DNA from 3 places in the Actinospica robiniae DSM 44927 genome. Region 1 is predicted to be linked to each of the others. Evidence: riboswitches for the same ligand, from Rfam matches in the RefSeq annotation. Region 1 holds a riboswitch; each other region holds the start of a gene.
The links. Region 1 has a riboswitch for cyclic di-AMP ahead of ACTRO_RS29955 (C40 family peptidase). Riboswitches for the same ligand answer to the same signal wherever they lie in the genome.

Region 1 (3,266 bases):
CGGCCTCGTCGTGCTCGCTGTCGGCGACGTAGCCGACGATCGACTCGCCCTGGCCCGAGTCGGTCCACAGGTTCTTCGGCTTGCGGCCCCGGTTGCGCTCGATCACCGCGTTCGCGGCGGACAGGATGGTCTGGGTGGAGCGGTAGTTCTGCTCGAGCAGGATGGTCTTGGCGTCCGGGTAGTCCGCCTCGAACTCGAGGATGTTGCGGATGGTGGCGCCGCGGAAGGCGTAGATCGACTGGTCCGCGTCACCCACCACGCACAGCTCGGCCGGCGGCACGGCCTCGCCCTCGGCCGCCTCCCGGCGGCCGGGCGCGGCCTTGGACCTGCCGACGAGCTCGCGCACCAGCACGTACTGCGCGTGGTTGGTGTCCTGATACTCGTCCACGAGCACGTGCCGGAACCGGCGCCGGTAGCTCTCGGCCACCGCCGGGAAGGCCTGGAACAGGTTGACCGTGGTCATGATCAGGTCGTCGAAGTCCAGCGCGCGCGAGGCGATCAGCCGGTTCTGGTAGCTGCCGTACACCTCGGCGATCAGCGCCTCGCGCTCCGACTCGGCTCCGTCGCGGGCCGACTCGTGGTCGATCAGCTCGTTCTTGAGCGCGGAGACCGCGGCGAGCAGGCCGCGCGGCGGGTGCCGCTTGACGTCGAGGTCGAGGTCCCGGGCCACCTGGGCCATCAGCCGGCGCGAGTCGTCCGCGTCGTAGATGGTGAAGGACGAGGGCAGGCCCAGGTGCTCGTGCTCGCGGCGCAGGATGCGCACGCAGGCCGAGTGGAAGGTGGAGACCCACATCATCCGGGCGCGCGGGCCGATCAGCGCCTCGACCCGCTCGCGCATCTCCGCGGCGGCCTTGTTGGTGAAGGTGATGGCCAGGACCTCGCCGGGGTGCACGCCGCGCTCGCCGAGCAGGTAGGCGATGCGGTGGGTGAGCACCCGGGTCTTGCCCGAACCGGCGCCGGCCACGATCAGCAGCGGGCTTCCCGCGTGCTCGACCGCCTCGCGCTGGGACGGGTTGAGGCCCTCGAGCAGCTCCTGCGGATCGCGCCCGCCGGACGGGCGGTTCGGGGCCGGCGCGGCGGCGGGCGGCGGGGCGGCCGGGCGCTCGGGCGCGGGCGCTTCGCCCGGCTCGTCCCGGCCGGACGGCTCCCGGTCCTGGTGGAGGCGGCTGAGGCCGGGCAGCACCGACTCGACCCGCCGCCGCACCGGGGCGGGGGGCTTGGGCAGATCGAACAGGGGGATCTCGTAGCCGCTCATCGCTCTAAGAGTGTAGGCCCGTCCACCGACAGCGGTGGCCGCCGCCGGGGTTCTCCGGCATGATCGGAGCCCTCAGGTTTGCCGACAATACGTCGATAAAATCTTCTCCGGCCGCCTCGACGGCAGGATCCTGCGACACTTGTCCGTTTTTCCGCGATTGCCGCCCGGGCAAACCGGACTATCGACGCCAGAACCCGACGATTCACCGTCGATCGACTCTGCCGTTATGTCCCGGTTTGGCGCGCCCGCGCGGCAAAAGGAAGTTAAAGAGCCGATGAGAAAAAGCGTGGCGCCCGGCCGGAATCGCTAGAGTCCCACACCAGATGTCCGCCCCACGCGGAGTCGCCAGACACCCGGCGGACATCCGCGCCGAATCCATCGGCGACGACCCGAACCCCGGCCGAGCGATCGGCCGAGCGGCCCGGGGCGCCGCTCGGAGCCGGGGACCCAACCGTCCCATCGGGGTGAATCGCCGCGCCTGATCCGAAGAGCCCTCACCGGCTCGCCGGCCAGGGCAAGGCGTAGGGCGAACTTTCCCGTCCGAACCCGTCAGCTAACTCGGCAGGCGCCCAGGGAAGAGGACACGCATGCCGTCGTCTCACCGTGCTCCCAAGCTCGCGGTACGCCGGACCACCTCGGCCGTCGCCATCGCCGGCGTCGCCGCCGGATCCGTTCTGCTGATGCAGGGCAGCGCGCACGCCGAGACCACTCAGCAGGCGCTGGCCGACTACCACAAGAAGAACGCCGACGCCGAAGCGGCCACCGAGCAGTACAACGCCGCCACCGGCCAGGTCGCCCAGCTGCAGCAGAAGATCAACGCGCTGCAGAGCGAGATCTCCACGGACGACCAGAAGGCCTCCACGCTCGAGGCCGCGATGGGACGCCAGGCCGCGCAGCAGTACCGCGACTCCGGCTTGTCCGACTCGCTCAAGGCCGTGCTCGACGACAGCCCGGACAGCTACCTCAACGCCGCCCTGGCCGGCAACCAGATCACCGCGCAGGAGGCCCAGCAGCTCAAGGAGCTGGCCGCGGCCAAGTCCCAGATCGCGGCGGACACCAAGCTCGCGCAGAGCGCCCTGGCCCAGCAGCAGCAGCTGGTCACCCAGCGCGCGGCCGCCAAGACCAAGGCCCTGCAGGACGCCGCGTCGGCGAAGTCGCTCTACAACAGCCTCAACGCCTCCCAGCAGCAGGCGATCAACCGGGCCAACTCGGGCGCGACCAACGTCGTCATCACCGACGTCGCCCCGGACGCGCGCGCCGCCGCCGCGGTCGCCTACGCGAAGTCCAAGCTCGGCGACGAATACGTGTACGCGGCCACCGGCCCCACCACCTTCGACTGCTCCGGGCTGACGCTGGAGTCCTGGAAGGCGGCCGGAGTCTCGCTGCCGCGCACCGCGGCCCAGCAGTACGACGGCATACAGCACGTCTCCCGCTCCAGCCTCGAGCCCGGCGACCTCGTCTTCTACAACTACGGCGAGGGCATCACGCACGTGGCCATCTACGTGGGCAACGACATGGTCATACACGCCCCGCACACCGGCACGGTGGTGCAGTACGGCCAGATCGACAACGTCGGTCCGGTCGCCGGCTACGGCCGTCCTTAGCCAACCCCTAGGCAAGCGCCGATAGCGGCGCTACGGTGTCGCTCGCCTGTACGGCAAGCGGCGCCGGCGAAACAGGCAACCCGACCTGGCGGCGTTCTCTCCCCCCTCCCCCTTGCGAGGACGCTGCCCACCGACGCCCGGGTCGTTCTCGCAGGTCCGCCGCGACTCTCCCCCCTCCGCGCGACGGGCCCGCACCCACCGAGAACGACCCGGGCGTTCTTCTTGCCTTCGGCCGCCTTCACTTCGGCGCATCCGGATACGCGAAAAGCGTGCTTCCGCCGGGCGGAAGCACGCTTTTCGCGCGTCAGGCGCGTCAGACCTCCGCCTGGACCGTCTCCTGGTCCGTCGAGGCGTGCATGAAGGAGTTCCACAGCCGGGCGTAGGCGCCGTCGGCGGCGAGCAGGCCG
Region 2 (3,266 bases), 2.0 Mb from region 1:
CGTGGCTGCGCAGCCCGGCCTCCACGTGCACCAGCGGGATGCCGTAGGCGTTCGCGGCCAGTGCCCCGGCCAGCGCGGAGTTGGTGTCGCCCTGGACCACCACGGCGGCCGGCCGCGCGGCGGCGAAGAGCGTGTCCAGGTTCGCCACCGCCGCCGCCACCTGCCCGGCCCGGGACATCCCGCCCACGCCGAGGGTGACGTCGGGCCGGCGCATGCCGCAGTCGGTGAAGAAGACCTCGTCCAGGCGCGCGTCGTAGTGCTGGCCGGTGTGGATGACCCGGGCGGCGTCGGCGAACAGTCCGGTCAGCGGGGCGAGTTTGACGATCTCGCGCCGGGTGCCGAGGACGAAGGCGACCGAGCCGTTGAGGATGGATGCGCAGGGATCGTACACGGCCTCTCCGTCGGACGCGGCGGTGCGGGTGCGGGGAGCGGACGCAGGCCGGCGAGCGCGGCGTCCGCGGGCAACCCGCGGCCGCGCACGGGACGCGGCCGCGGGACGGGCCTTGTGGCGACGAGGCCCTGCTTCGGGTTTCGCCCGCATACTCGCACGCGGAGGCCGCCGGCCGGGCCAACCTGGCCGCGTCAGCCCGTCCGGCGAGCGCAATTGTGATCACTGAATCATGTGAGGAATCGGCCGCCGGAGTGAGCGCGCACGCGAAAGACCGCACCCGCGGCGCTCGGGGAGCGTCGCGGGTGCGGTCGGGCCGGTGCGGCCGGTGTCAGGTCAAGCCGGACTGGTCGGCTTAGTAGCCGTACCAGCACGAACCGCCGCAGCGGGCGGCGACGACGTTGTCCAGGCCGCCGTAGGTGGCCTGCGCGTAGATGACCGCGGAGATGATGTTGTCGACCGGGTTGTAGATGTCGTTGTAGCCGGAGAGCGCGTAGGCGTCGAAGGTCGGCTGGATCATCTGCATGAGGCCGATCGACGGGGTGCCGGCGGCGGCGTTGGAGTCCCAGCCGTTCTCGGCGCTCGGGTTGCCGGAGGACTCGTTCATCGCGGTCTGGTAGATCGCGTTGTAGGACACCGAGTAGCCGTGCGCGTTCAGGATCGAGATGGCCTGGTTGATCCAGCCGTCCAGGTTGTCCGCGTAGGTGGTGGTCGAGTCCGTGCTCGAGGACGAGCTGGTGCTCGAAGACGCCTTGGCGGACGAGTTGCTCGAGGCGCTGGAGCCGGTCGAGGACTGGTCCGAACCCGCCGACGAGGAGGTGGTGGCGGTGGTCGCGGAGTCGCTCGAGGTGGAGGACGCGCTGCCGGACGGGACCAGGATGGTCCAGCCGATCTGGATGAGGTCCTCGTTGGTGAACTTGGCGCCGTCGGACTCGGTGCGGTCCTTGTTCAGGTTCCAGAGCTTGTGGTAGTCGTCGCCGTTACCGAGCTTGCTCTTGGCTATGCCGAACAGGGTGTCGCCGGCGACGACGGTGTAGCGGGTGGTGTCGCTCGAGGTGGGGGTCGAGTCGGACACGTTGGTCGCGGTGGCCGTGGTGCCGGAGGCGGCCTGCGCGGTCTGCTGCGTCGGAGTGTGGGTCGAACCGATCGTCGCAGCCTGGGCCAGCGTCGGCATCGCCACGCCGGCGATCACGGCGGCACTCAGGGTGACGGTCCGGACACGCTTGCGGGCAGGGGCGGACAGGGACAGACGGTGGAACGTCAAGACTTCGCTCTTCCTCTTCAGGCCGCCTGCCGGGTTAGCTGACGGGTTCGGGCGTAAGAGGTCGCCCTACCGTGCCGTGGGCACGGATTCACCCCGGGGGACATGGGTCCCCGGCTCCGCGGAGTTCTACGCTCCGCAACGGATTCGGCGGAGGCGCTGCCGCCATGGATTTCCTTGGCTGTTCAGCAACGCCTGGATCAACTTAAGCACATGCAAACCGGGCAAATGACCATTTGGCGAGAAAAACAGGTAACGACACGAAGCGCTATGATTTCGTGGCATACCGTGCGAACGGCCAGGTCAGATGGCATTTCGATAACCGGATACGCAGCGTCGATCACGCGGAGTGACGTTATCATCGCGTCCCGTGCAGTATTTTTCAGACACAGCGCGACCATTGAACTACGCTGCGTACATCAGAATAGTGACGCGGTCGATGCGGAAGGTGAGGAAAACGGCTTAGTCATTCACCTAATGACGTAAAGTGCCGCACCGGCTACTCGGCGGCGATCCCGGCCCCGTCCGGCGGGGTGTCGCCGAGCAGCCACCGGGCGCCGGCGCCGTGGGTGGCGGCGGTGTCGCCCGGGTTGTAGAGGCGGCAGGTGCGCAGGGAGAGGCAGCCGCAGCCGACGCAGCCGGTGAGCCGGTCCCGCAGCCCTTCGAGCTCTGCGATGCGGTCGTCGATCCGGGCCACCCAGGTGTGCGAGACGGAGTTCCAGTCGGCCTTGTTCGGCGCGCGCTCGGCCGGGAGGCGGGCGAGCGACGCGCCCACCTCGTCCAGGGTCAGGCCCACCTGCTGCGCGGCCCGGATGAAGGCGACCCGCCGGAGCATGGCCCTGGCGTAGCGGCGCTGGCCGCCGGCGGTGCGCTCGGAGACGATCAGCCCGACCTGCTCGTAGTAGCGCAGCGCGGAGGTGGCCACCCCGGCGCGGCGGGCGAGTTCGCCGATGGTCAGGCGCGATTCCAGCACGGGCATGAACGCGGATCCTATCGCTTGACTTCAAGCTGACTTGAAGTTGCAGGCTTGGGGGCATGGAGAACACGAACTCGAACACTGCGATCGCGGACGCGATCGGCTCCGGCGCCCGGCTCGACGAGCCGCGCCGGCTGATGGCGCTGATGACCGGCGACGAGAAGCACGGGCCGGCGGCGACCTCCACCCTCGACGTGCTGTGGGTGCTCTACACCCGCGTGCTCAAGGGACTGGACCCGGGCGACCCGGACAACCCGCTGCGCGACCGCTTCCTGCTCTCGAAGGGCCACGGCCCGGTGGCCTACTACGCCGTGCTGGCCGCGCTCGGCTTCATCCCCGAGGAGTGGCTGCGGAGCTTCGGCTCCTTCGACTCCCCGCTCGGCCACCACCCGGACCGGGTGCTGGTGCCCGGCGTGGAGATCGGCAGCGGCTCGCTCGGGCACGGGCTCGGGCTGGCCGTGGGCACGGCGCTGGGACTGCGGGCGCGCGGACTGGCCACGCAGCGCGTGGTCACGCTGCTCGGCGACGCGGAACTCGACGAGGGCTCGAACCACGAGGCCATCGCCTACGCCGGGGCCGTGGGCCTGGAGAGACTGACCGCCGTCGTCATCGACAACCAGTCGGCCACGCACGGGTGGTCC
Region 3 (3,266 bases), 3.3 Mb from region 1:
TGCTCGACGGATTCGACGCACGCGGCGCCCGGGTGCACGGTGCCCTCGGTCGGGTGCTCGGGACCGCGGCGCACCGTGCCGGTGCAGTAGTAGTTGATGCCCACGATGTCGATCGGCTGGTTGATCAACTCGAGGTCGCCGTCCTGCACGAACGACCAGTCGGTGATGTGCTTGGTGTCCATCAGCAGGTCGTGCGGGTAGAAGCCGCGCAGCTGCGGGTCCGTGAACGCGCGGTTCTGGAGGGCGTCGAGCTGGCGCTTCGCGTCGACGTCCTCGGGATTGGCCGGGTCCGCGGCGTACGTCATCGCCAAGTTGTTGGTCACGGAGAACTTGGCGTCCGGCCGCTTGACGACCTTGCGCAGCTCGATGAGCGCGAGGCCGTGGGCGAGGTTCAGGTGGTGCACGGCCTGCAGCGCCCCGATCTCGCTGCGGCGCCCGGGAGCATGGTTGCCGCTCGCATAGCCGAGGTAGGCCGAGCACCACGGTTCGTTGAGCGTGGTCCACACGGCGACGCGGTCGCCGAGGCGCCGGCCGACGACGCGCGCGTACTCGGCGAAGGCGTAGCTGGTCTCGCGGGTGGTCCAGCCGCCGCGGTCCTCGAGCGGCTGGGGCAGGTCCCAGTGGTAGAGCGTCACGATGGGCTCGATGCCGCGTGCGATCAGGCCGTCGACGACCTTCTCGTAGAAGGCGAGGCCGGCCTCGTTGATCTCGCCGGTGCCGGCCGGCAGGATGCGCGGCCAAGCGATCGAGAGGCGGTAGGCGGACAGGCCCAGGCTCTTGACGAGGTCGAGGTCCTCGTCGACGCGGTGGTAGAAGTCGATCGCGACGTCACCGGTGTCACCGTTCTCGACATTGCCGGGGACATGGCTGAAGGTGTCCCAGATGCTCGGTCCGCGCCCGTCCTCGGTGGCCGCGCCTTCGATCTGATACGCCGCTGTCGCGGCGCCGAAGACGAACCCGTCGGGGAACTTCAGACCGCTCACGCGGAAGTCGTCGGTGATGCCCATGACGTCGTGTCCCTCGTCCTTCGATGACAGGCGCGGCGATACCCGTAAGACAGCTGATCCGCCCCACGTGGCCCGGTACTCCGGCCGCAAGTCGTGATCATGCCACACCATTCGCGTGGAGTCATGTGGGGAAGGGCCGTGGGCGGCCGAGGCAAGGCCCGTCAATGTTCGTACTTGCGGCGTAGCGGCGCCGAAGGCCGCCTGGTCCTGCGGAAGTAGTCCTCTGCGAAAGAGGGAACGCACCCTTCGCGCTCCGTACGGAAGTCAGCCGGGTCCGTGCCGCGGTGAATTACGCAGAGTAATCACGAAGACCTGCGCGGCGACGGCAATAGAGGAGTCGTCGCTCAACGTGTCGCGGGAGATGCGGAGAATAGCGCTCGAGAATTCCTTTTACGCTCGGTAATCGGTTCCGCACTTATTGCGATGAATGCGGTCGAAATGACCATCCGTGCCGCGAACATGCTGGTCAGGCTCGCTTCAGGTCGACTTCTGGGGCGTTTTCGACAGGGCGCCGGGTGGGTTTTCCTCGACGCTTGGCGACTGTCCGATTACTCGGTGTGGGTAATTTCGGAGGATTTGGACAATCCGGTCAAAGTGGGTATTGTTTTCGTTGTGCACCGGCCCACGCCGTGAAAGTAGATTCCGGCACCGGTCGCACCCGCCGAGTCCGACAGGACGGCGCAGCGGTTCGACGAAGCTCCCGCAGCGACCATCCTCGGAGCCGGGGACCCAATGAGTACCAGGCACTCAACCGTGCCGGTCCCCCGGGGTGAATCGGCCCCCTCTTCACCAACGACGCCCACGACGTGCTTATGCGTCCGTGTCTTCGTCGCCCGGTGTGGGGGCTGTAGGGCGAACTCCCCTTCCGCCCGAACCCGTCAGCTAACCCGGTAGGCGGCCGAAGGAGAGGCTCTAGAACTCGTGCTGAAGAACCGCATGTCCACCTCCGCGTTCCGCACCTTCATCTCCAGCCCGCGCCGCTACCCCGCCGCCGCGCTCGCCCTGGCCGCCGTCGGCGTCGGCGTCGCCCCGCTGACCGCCTCCGCCGCCACCGCCCCGGCCAAGCCCGCCACCGCCCACGTCGCCCCCGCGAGCGTGAAGGCCACCGCGAGCACCGCCAAGGCCACCGCCGCCAGCACCACCAAGACCACCACCAAGACCACCACCACCCCGGCGAAGACCACCGCCAAGGCCGCGACCCCGACCAGCCTGTTCGCCGGCTCCACCACCGCGACCCTCGAGCCCACCGGCACCGTCGGAAGCCAGTCGCACATCACCCTGGACTCCGACCAGTGGTCCAACGCCACCTCGATCGTCAAGGCCGCTGAGGACATGCACCTGTCCCCGTACGCCGCGACCATCGCGGTTGCCACCTCGATGCAGGAGTCCAAGCTCCAGAACCTCAACGTCGCGGTCGACCACGACTCCCTCGGCCTGTTCCAGCAGCGTCCGTCCTGCGGCTGGGGCACCCCGAGCCAGCTCAACGACCCGACCTACGCGGCCAAGGCGTTCCTGAAGAACCTCCCCTCCGGCTACCAGTCGATGTCCCTGCACCGCGCCGCCCAGGACGTCCAGGCCTCCTTCAACGGCTCCCTGTACTCGCAGTGGGAAGACCAGGCCGCCCACATCGTCTCCACCATCGTCAACCACTGATAAAACCCAGCACCACACACAGCACACGACGAACCCCTCCCGGACACACCGGGAGGGGTTCGTCGTTATTTTGGTAGCTCATCCAGAGATGAGGGGGCGATAGTTGAGCGAGCCGGAACAGAGGCTGGCGAGGGCGATCGGCTCGAGGCTTGAGATCGCCCGGGTGGCCGCGCTCGACTGGGTGGACGGACCGACGCTCGGTTTCCTCGAGATCGAAGGGATTCACGGCGCCTGGTACTTCCGTCTGCTCGCGGAACATCAGCAGACGCAGGACGGCAGCGACTCGCGGCTCTTCGAGCTGTCCGCGGCTGCTCCGGGGGTCGTCGATGAGCTCGTGGTCAAGTCCGGTGAAGCGAGGAATCCAGACTGGACGGGGGTGTGGGTCCCGCGGTGGCAGTTCTCCGATGCGGCTGCGAAGGCAGCGGCGGATGCGTTCGTCGAGCAGGCCGTCTCGTCGGCTGGAGCGGTCGCGTTCATCATGCGAACGGGCGACCTCCACCGAATCGCCGAGGTCTGGCGAGTCGCCCGGCCGAGTTCGGCGGAGTGGGCCGCCAAGTGAGCGCGAGCCCGCCCATGTGCCGCGCGCGAGCAAAAGGTTGCGGGCCG

Region 2: another riboswitch for cyclic di-AMP. It lies ahead of ACTRO_RS38630 (LysM peptidoglycan-binding domain-containing protein); the one in region 1 lies ahead of ACTRO_RS29955 (C40 family peptidase).
Region 3: another riboswitch for cyclic di-AMP. It lies ahead of ACTRO_RS48905 (hypothetical protein); the one in region 1 lies ahead of ACTRO_RS29955 (C40 family peptidase).

The regions. Positions count from the first base shown of each region.
Region 1 is NZ_KI632511.1:6,976,274-6,979,539, reverse strand. Features, by position in the region: gene pcrA (DNA helicase PcrA) at 1-1,255, opposite strand, end outside; cyclic di-AMP (ydaO/yuaA leader) riboswitch at 1,673-1,837, shown strand; gene ACTRO_RS29955 (C40 family peptidase) at 1,843-2,859, shown strand; gene ACTRO_RS29950 (ABC transporter ATP-binding protein) at 3,173-3,266, opposite strand, start outside.
Region 2 is NZ_KI632511.1:8,978,080-8,981,345, reverse strand. Features, by position in the region: gene wecB (non-hydrolyzing UDP-N-acetylglucosamine 2-epimerase) at 1-391, opposite strand, end outside; gene ACTRO_RS38630 (LysM peptidoglycan-binding domain-containing protein) at 744-1,652, opposite strand; cyclic di-AMP (ydaO/yuaA leader) riboswitch at 1,661-1,812, opposite strand; gene soxR (redox-sensitive transcriptional activator SoxR) at 2,149-2,628, opposite strand; gene ACTRO_RS38620 (transketolase) at 2,763-3,266, shown strand, end outside.
Region 3 is NZ_KI632511.1:3,712,257-3,715,522, reverse strand. Features, by position in the region: gene ACTRO_RS15755 (GH1 family beta-glucosidase) at 1-1,007, opposite strand, end outside; gene ACTRO_RS47230 (hypothetical protein) at 1,431-1,640, shown strand; cyclic di-AMP (ydaO/yuaA leader) riboswitch at 1,699-1,919, shown strand; gene ACTRO_RS48905 (hypothetical protein) at 1,929-2,660, shown strand; gene ACTRO_RS15745 (hypothetical protein) at 2,824-3,219, shown strand.